2 regions of the Burkholderia lata genome follow, and region 1 is predicted to be linked to the other one. Evidence: predicted binding sites of a transcription regulator. Region 1 holds the regulator's gene; the other holds the start of a gene.
What was found. The regulator LexA, encoded in region 1, represses DNA repair genes until DNA is damaged. The targets are predictions, from matches to a motif close to ACTGTATNNNNATACAGT.
Positions count from the first base shown of each region.

Region 2: the regulator LexA is predicted to act here: its motif matches at 1,902-1,919, upstream of imuA (translesion DNA synthesis-associated protein ImuA).

Region 1 is NC_007510.1:1,726,618-1,731,034, forward strand. Features, by position in the region: gene nodI (nodulation factor ABC transporter ATP-binding protein NodI) at 1-137, opposite strand, end outside; gene BCEP18194_RS13805 (universal stress protein) at 475-972, shown strand; gene BCEP18194_RS13810 (DUF2939 domain-containing protein) at 1,070-1,789, opposite strand; gene BCEP18194_RS13815 (hypothetical protein) at 1,819-2,154, opposite strand; gene lexA (transcriptional repressor LexA) at 2,181-2,828, opposite strand; gene BCEP18194_RS13825 (sulfate ABC transporter substrate-binding protein) at 3,093-4,130, shown strand; gene cysT (sulfate ABC transporter permease subunit CysT) at 4,253-4,417, shown strand, end outside.
Region 2 is NC_007510.1:3,306,705-3,311,121, reverse strand. Features, by position in the region: gene BCEP18194_RS20980 (ABC transporter permease) at 1-861, shown strand, start outside; gene BCEP18194_RS20975 (ABC transporter ATP-binding protein) at 863-1,657, shown strand; gene imuA (translesion DNA synthesis-associated protein ImuA) at 1,933-2,640, shown strand; gene BCEP18194_RS20965 (Y-family DNA polymerase) at 2,573-4,069, shown strand; gene BCEP18194_RS20960 (error-prone DNA polymerase) at 4,076-4,417, shown strand, end outside.

The sequences.
Region 1 (4,417 bases):
GTGGTCTTGCCGGCGCCGTTCGGCCCGAGCAGGCCGTAGCATTCGCCGGCCTGGACGGTGAAGGACAGGCCGTTGACGACGAGCTTGTCGCCAAAGCGCTTTTCGACGTTCCGGAAATCAATCGGTGCAACGGGCATGGGCATGTTGTCGTTGTAAGCGGGCGCGGAAGCGTTCCGCTGCCGCATGCGTGGCCGGTTGGCGAACCGATCGGACGATTGCGTGTCACACGGGCATGACCGAAGCGCACGACGCCGGCGCCTGACGGCCCGCTGGAGTACGAACGGGCCATTCTAGTGCATCGGTTGCGTCTCTTCAGGGCATGCCTGCACGGTGCGATGCATGTACGCACCGATCGTGCACTGCATCATCGCGCACGCGCCGAGCGGGGCGAATCAGCGTTTTCCATCCCTTGCGTCCTGAATTGCGGCGCACCATGATGAATGCGTAGGCTCGGTGTTGCGATAGGGAGGTTTCATGGCTAGCTACAACAAGATTTTGCTGTGTTACGACGGCACGCTCGAAGGACGCAAGGCACTGCGCTGCGGCGCCAACCTCGCGATGGACCTGAAGGCCGAGACGCATTTGCTGTCGGTGGTCGACATGCGCTCGAGCATTGCACAGAGCGCGGGTTTGCTGACCGACGTCGCGTGCGGCCGGTTCGAGGAAACCGCGCGTGAAATCCTGCAGGAAGGGGTGAACTGGCTGCGCGAGCGCGGCGTGCAGGCCGAAGGCCATTTCGCGTTCGGCTATCCGATCGACGAAATCGCGAATCTCGCGACGGAGCTGCAAGCCGACCTCGTCGTCGTCGGCCATCGGTGCCGCAGCGGGCTGTCGAGATGGTGGATGGGCTCGGGCAATACGCAACTGCTCGATCGCGTGAATTGCAGCATTCTGGTTGCGTGTTCGTCGGCGCAGGAGCAGAAGGCCGAAATCGCGCGCGAGCGCGAAGCGGCCACGGCGAACGGCAAATGACCCAATGATGCGATGACTGCCTGACCGGCGAATCGCGCCGGTCAGGCGTCGTGCCACGTCCGTGGTGCGGGCGCCGACCGCGGCCAGTCAAGGCATGTCAAGCGTGCAGGTCGATCGCGGACAACTTCCACGAGAACAGGCCGAAGCGGTGGAAGATCGCCGCATAGCGCGTGCCGTCGGCACTGCGCTGGTAGGTCACGACGAATTCATCGATATTCCGGTAGCCGGCACTGGTTTGCTGCTGGTGCGGCGCATGCGTTGCATCGACCGCACTGGCCGGTGCGGCAGCGGCGGGTGGTTGCGATGATGCAGCCGCGGTGGCCGTGTTGCTGCCCGAAGCGGCCGCGCTTGCCGGAGCCGGATTGGCAGCGGGTGCGGCCGGCGTGTTGCCCGGGGCATTGCTGCCTGGCGGCAGATTCGACCATTCAGGTGGACGCTCGCCCGGATTGCCACGCGGCGGCAAGCCGCTCATCAGCGCGGCTACGCCCTCCGGGGTGGCGTACGCATCGACCAGCGGGCCGATCAGTGCGGACCCGATCAATGCGCCGATCACCGCGAACGGATTGTTCTTCTTCACCGCGTCGATCCGGCGCATCAACTCTTCCGTGACCTGCTGCTTCAGGCTGATGCGCAGCGACGGGAAATCGACATATTCACTGATCGCCTGCGCATCGCGCGCATCGATCGCCGATTTCAGGCGACCGAGCGCGACGTACGGCGACGCGTAGGCATAACCGATCGCCGCAATGATGGCGACGGCCAGCACGACGATCAACAGGGGCTTGAGCCGCCATTTGCGGCCCGAAGATCCGGTCACGTTGCCTCCGGTGCGGGGATGTTCCGCAATCAGAGACCGCCTGGCGTGGCCGATCGTTCCTCTGCGATGCAGTGATCGATCATCCGGCACACGGCGTCGATCGTGCCGACCATGATCAGGCGCGAACGGCCGTGATAGACGCGCACCGGCGCGCGGCGCGCGGGTTCGGCGTGATTCAGGCCGGCGTTCAGCGATACCCGCGCGAAAGCGGGCAGCGCCGACGGCAGCAGGGACGCCTGCCGTTCGACTGCGACTTCTTCTTGCACAGGCGCCGCCGCGGACAGCGGTGCGCAGGGCGTGCGGCCGCGCAGATGACGCAGGCGACCGAATTGACGGAAAGGCAGCAGACGGGCAAGGCGTTCCATGATGTTCTCCTCAGCGAGACGGAATGTCAGAGTTCGCCCGAGCGGATCAGCCCGACGGCGATGCCTTCCAGCGCGAATTCCGCGCTGCCGGCCTTGACGAAGATGTTTTCGTAATCCGGGTTCTCCGCGATCAGCTCGAGGCCGCCGGGCCGGCGCATCAGGCGCTTGACCGTGACGTCGTCGCCGAGACGCGCAACGATGATCTGGCCGTCCTTCGCTTCCGTGCGCTTCTGCACGGCGAGGAGGTCGCCGTCGAGGATGCCGGCGTCGCGCATCGACAGGCCGCGCACTTTCAGCAGGTAGTCGGGCTTGCTGGTGAACAGCGCGGGATCGCACGCGTAATGCTGCGAGATGTGCTCCTGCGCGAGGATCGGGCTACCGGCTGCCACGCGGCCGACGAGGGGCAGCGACAGCTGCATCAGGCCGGCGTGCGGCAGCGTGAACTGGTGCGGGGCGTCGTCGATGCCGAGCAGGCGGATACCGCGCGACGCGCCGGCGGCCAGCTCGATCACACCTTTGCGTGCGAGCGCACGCAGGTGCTCCTCGGCCGCATTCGGCGAGCTGAAGCCCAGTTCGGCCGCGATCTCGGCACGGGTGGGCGGGAATCCGGAGCGCTCGATCGCGCGACGGATCAAGTCGAAAACTTGCTGCTGACGGGCGGTGAGTTTGGTCATGGCTTAACTGTATGGATAGACAGTGAGCTGTATTTTTATACAGTAGTTCGGGAATTTCAAGTGTTACGTGAGGTTCGACGCGATCACGCCGGTTCCGGCGCGATTTCGCGACGTCCTGACGCCGGTTTATCTGCCGCAACCGTCCATTCCGTCTGCGTTAGCACTTTTGAGTATTAAAAAATGAGGAACGATTATTTTTAATCATGTAACCCGTTCGTTAGACTGGCCCGACATCGCAATACCGACAACACTGGAGAACCAAGGATGGGCAAGCGCAACACGGGGCTGGTGGGCGGAGTGGGCCGCCTGATCGCAACACTCGCGCTGGGCGCGGCGGCGGCGCTGGGCGTCGCGACGCACGCGCAGGCCGATACGACCTTCCTGAACGTGTCGTACGACCCGACGCGCGAGCTGTATCAGGACTTCAACCAGGCGTTTGGCAAGGAGTGGAAGGCGAAGACGGGCGAGACCGTCAACTTCAAGCAGTCGCACGGCGGTTCGGGCGCGCAGGCGCGCTCGGTGCTCGACGGCCTGCAGGCCGACGTCGTCACGCTGGCGCTGGCGTACGACATCGACGCGCTCGCGAACAAGGGGCTCGTCAACAAGGACTGGCAGAAGCGCCTGCCCGACAACGCGTCGCCGTACACGTCGACGATCGTGTTCCTGGTGCGCAAGGGCAATCCGAAGGGGATCAAGGACTGGGACGACCTGACCAAGCCGGGCATCTCGATCGTCACGCCGAATCCGAAGACGTCGGGCGGCGCGCGCTGGAACTACCTGGCCGCATGGGCATACGCGGTGCACAAGCCGGGCGGCAACGAGCAGACGGCGAAGGAATTCGTCACGAAGCTCTACAAGAACGCAGGCGTGCTCGATTCGGGCGCGCGCGGCGCGACCACGAGCTTCGTGCAGCGCGGGATTGGCGACGTGCTGATCGCCTGGGAAAACGAGGCATTCCTGTCGGTCAAGGAATTCGGTACCGACAAGTTCGAGATCGTCGTGCCGTCGGTGAGCATCCTGGCCGAGCCGCCCGTCGCGGTGGTGGACAAGGTGGTCGACAAGAAGGGTACGCGCAAGCTGGCCGATGCCTACCTGAACTTCCTGTACAGCCCGCAGGGCCAGGAGATCGCGGCGCGCAACTACTACCGGCCGCGCTCGAAAAACGTGCCGGCGGAGCTGACGAAGCAGTTCCCGAAGCTGAAGCTGTACACGGTCGACGATACCTTCGGCGGCTGGACGAATGCGCAGAAGACGCATTTCGCGGACGGCGGCGTGTTCGATTCGATCTACAAGCCGCAGTAACGCCATAACGACAGCGGCGCGCCACGACAGCGCGCCGCATCCCCGACGGCCCGCCGGCGCGATTCACTGCGCCGGCGTTTGCGTCGGACCCATGAGCAGCATCGACCCAGCAAGAGCATCCGATGACGACGTACACCTTTCGAAAGCCGAGCGCGCTGCCCGGTTTCGGCGTGACGCTAGGCATCACGGTGGCCTATTTGAGCCTCGTGGTGCTGATACCGCTCGCCGCCACGTTCCTGAAGACCGCGACGCTGTCGTGGGATCAGTTCGTCACCGCCGTCACGTCG
Region 2 (4,417 bases), 1.6 Mb from region 1:
GGCCTGATCTTCAGTCTCGTCGCCCTCGGGGTGCTGATCTCGTTTCGCATCCTCAATTTCCCCGACCTCACCGTCGACGGCAGCTTTCCGCTCGGCGGCGCCGTCGCCGCGACGCTGATCTCGGCCGGCTACGACCCGTTCAGTTCGACCTGCATCGCGATCGTCGCGGGCGCGGTGGCCGGCTTCATCACCGGCTGGCTCAACGTGCGCCTGAAGATCATGGATCTGCTCGCCAGTATCCTGATGATGATCGCGCTCTATTCGGTGAACCTGCGGATCATGGGCCGGCCGAACGTGCCGCTCATCACCGAGCCGACCATCTTCACCGTGCTGCAGCCCGACTGGATGCCCGACTACGTGCTGCGCCCGGCGCTGCTCGCGATCGTCGTCGTGGTCGCGAAGCTCGGCCTCGACTGGTTCTTCTCGTCGCAACTCGGCCTCGCGATGCGCGCGACCGGCGCGAACCCGCGGATGGCGCGCGCGCAAGGCATCGCGACCGGCCGCGCGACGCTCGCCGGGATGGCGCTGTCGAACGCGCTCGTCGCGCTCGCGGGCGCGCTGTTCGCGCAGACGCAGGGCGGCGCGGATATCTCGATGGGGATCGGCACGATCGTGATCGGGCTGGCCGCGGTGATCATCGGCGAGACGCTGCTGCCGGCGCGCCGGCTCGTGCTGACGACGCTTGCCGTCGTGCTCGGTGCGATCGTCTATCGCTTCTTCATCGCGCTTGCGCTCAACAGCGAATTCATCGGGCTGAAGGCGCAGGATCTGAACCTCGTGACGGCCGCGCTCGTCACGATCGCGCTGGTGCTGCCGGCGACGCGCAAGAAACTGTTCGCGCGCAAGAACGGAGGGGCCTGACATGCTGTCCGCACAAGACCTGAAACTCACGTTCAATCCCGGCACGCCGATCGAGACGCGCGCGCTGCGCGGGCTGTCGCTCGAGATCCCCGACGGCCAGTTCGTCGCGGTGATCGGCTCGAATGGCGCCGGCAAGTCGACCTTCCTCAATGCGGTCAGCGGCGACCAGGCCGTCGATGCGGGACGCATTTCGATCGACGGCACCGATGTGACGCGCAAGGCCGCGTGGGATCGCGCGCACCTCGTCGCGCGCGTGTTCCAGGATCCGATGGCCGGCACCTGCGAGGCGCTGACGATCGAGGAGAACATGGCGCTCGCGATGGCGCGCGGTGCGCGGCGCGGCTTCCGGGCCGCGCTCGACCGGCCGTCGCGCGAGCTGTTCCGCGACAAGCTGCGGCTCCTGAACCTCGGCCTCGAGAACCGGCTGACCGACCGGATCGGGCTGCTGTCGGGCGGCCAGCGGCAGGCGGTGAGCCTGTTGATGGCGTCGCTGCGGCCGTCGCGGATCCTGCTGCTCGACGAGCACACGGCCGCGCTCGACCCGAAGACGGCCGCATTCGTGCTGGAGCTGACCGCGCGCATCGTCGCCGAGAGCAAGCTGACGACGATGATGGTCACGCACAGCATGCGGCAGGCGCTCGACTACGGCGACCGCACGGTGATGCTGCATCAGGGGCAGGTCGTGCTCGACGTGTCGGGCGACGCGCGCAAGGGGCTCGACGTGCCGGACCTGCTGCAGATGTTCGAGAAGGTGCGCCACGAGCAGCTCGACGACGACGCGTTGCTGCTCGGCTGACGGGCGGCAGGCGGGCCGGCGCGGTGCGGGGTGCTGCATCGTGCCGGTTTGCCTGCGGGTTGGCGTGCCGGCCCGGCCGGGCGATTCGGGCACGATGGCGGTGGCACGCGTTCGGGCGACACGATCCGGCCACGCCCGCTCCGGTGCGGCGTAACATGACGGCCGCACCGGCTTTCCGGCTGTTTATCTTCTGACGAAAACCGGTTTTGCACCGGTGCTGTGCGACGCGAGCGCATTGCCATATACTGTATATCCATACAGTTGTGGGTGGCATCATGCTCGCATCCTCCATTTCTCCCGAATCCCTTCATCCGTCGCTGTGGCGCGGCTCGCAGCTCGCGCGCGGCGGTTCGCGCACGATCGAGACCGGCTTCGCGCCGCTATCCGCCGAGCTGCCGGGCGGCGGCTGGCCGGTCGGCGGGCTCGTCGAACTGCTGGCCGCGCAGCCGGGCTGCGGCGAGATGCGGCTGCTCGCGCCCGCGCTCGCACGCACCGTCAGCGCGCGGCGGCCACTCGCGCTCGTCGCGCCGCCGCAGTCGCCGCACGCGACCGCGCTCGCCAGTCTCGGCGTGCCGGCCGACGCGCTGCTGTGGCTGCGTGCCGGCAGCCACACGGATGCGTTGTGGGCTGCCGAGCAGGCGCTCAAGACCGGCTGTTGCGGCGCGCTGCTGCTGTGGCAGGACGCGCGGCCCGATGCACTGCGGCGCCTGCATCTCGCGGCCGCGCGCACGGGCGACACGCTGTTCGTGATGCTGCGCCCGCTGTCGGCCGAGCGGCAGCCGTCGCCGGCCGTGTTGCGCATCGCGCTGTACCCGGTGCCGGGCGGCGTGTCGCTCGATATCGTCAAGCGTCGCGGCCCCGCCCGCAGCGAGCCGCTCGTGCTCGACCTGCCGTCGCCCATCGTGGAGAGCCGCTATGCGCGTCTTGCTCGGCATCCATCTGCCGCGCCTGCCGCTCGACGTGTGCGTCGCGCTTCCGTCTGACGGCGAGGCGGGCGAGGCCGGTGGCGCAGGCTGTGCGGTGCTCGAGCAGGGTGTCGTGCTGATCGCCGACACGGCCGCGCGCCGGCAGGGCGTGCGCGCGGGCATGAAGCGCGGCGGCGTGCTCACGCTCGCACCGCACACGCAACTCGTCGAACGCGATCCCGCGCGCGAGGCCGATGCGCTGCGCGCGGTCACGCTCGCGTTGCTGCGCTTCTCGCCGTGCGTCGCGCTCGACGACGAAGCCACGCTGCTCGTCGACGTCGGCCCGAGCCTGCGCTTGTTCGGCGGGTTGCCGTCGCTGTGCCGCCAGGTACGTGCGACGCTCGCGGCGCTCGGCTATGCGGCGCGTCTGTCCGCCGCGCCGACCGGGGGCGGCGCGTGGCTGCTCGCGCGCGTGTCGGCTCGTGCGCGCATCCGGCGCCGCGTCGCGAGCCCGGCCTCGCTTGTCCGCGCGCTCGACAGGCTGCCGTGCGTGCTGCTGCCCGATGCGCGTCCGTATGCGGGCTGGTTCGACGGCCTCGGTTGCCGCACGCTCGCCGATCTGCGCGGCCTGCCGCGCGCGGGGCTGCAGCGCCGCTGCGGTCCCGCGTTGCTGGCCGCGCTCGATCGCGCGTATGGCGATGAGGTCGAGCCGCTTGCATGGATGGCGGTGCCGCCGGTGTTCGACGTGCGGCTCGAATTGCAGGAGCGTGTCGAATACGCGGAAGCCGTGTTGTTCGTGGCGCGGCGGCTCGTCGTGCAGCTCTGCGGCTGGCTGGTCGCGCGGCACCTGTCGCTGGCCGCGATGACGTTCGATCTCGAACACGAGCGCGGCCGCCAGGCCGTGCCGCCGACGCCGCTCGAGCTCGCGTTCGCGTCGCCCGTGCGTGACGAGGCGCATTTCATGCGGCTGCTCGGCGAGCGGCTCGCGCGCGTCGAGTTGCCGGCCGCGGTGATTGCGGTGCGTCTGAAGGCCACGCGGGTCGAATCGGTCGCGCCGCCGGCCGACGATCTGTTCCCCGAGCCGGGCGGCACGCGCGAGACGCGTGCGCGGCTGTTCGAGCTGCTGGTCGCGCGGCTCGGCGCGGACAACGTGCTACGCGCGGCGCCCGTCGCCGATCACCGGCCCGAGGCGGCGAACCGCTGGCTGCCGCTCGATGCGCAGGCCGGCAAGCCGGCTGCCGGGCCGCCGGCCGTGCCGCCGAGGCCCGCGTGGTTGCTCGCGGAGCCGCTGCCGTTGCTGATGCGCGGGGAGCGGCCGGTATTTCATACGCCGCTCAGGATGATGTCGTCGGTGGAGCGGATCGAGGCCGGGTGGTTCGACGGTCAGCTCGCGGCGCGTGATTACTGCGTCGCGCAGGACGAGGCCGGTGCGTGCTACTGGGTGTTCAAGGAGCGGGCGGGCAGCGAGGCCGAGCCGCGCTGGTTCCTGCACGGTCTGTTCGGGTGAACGGTCATGGTTGCGGAATTCAGCTGGCTGCCCGATTACGCGGAGTTGTTCTGCCGTTCGAACTTTTCGTTCCTGCATGGCGCGTCGCATGCGGAGGAACTGGTCGAGCGTGCGTTCGAGCTCGGCTATCGCGGGATCGCGATCACCGACGAATGCTCGCTTGCGGGCGCACCGCGCATGCACGTCGCGGCGAAGGCGAAAGGGCTGCCGCTCGTCATCGGTTCGTATTTCGACGTCACGCCGGATGAAGTCGCGCCCGGCCACGATCCGGGCCCCGGGGCGTTCGGGCTCGTGTTGCTTGCGCAGAACCGCGAGGGCTACGGCAACCTGTCTGAGCTGATCTCGTGG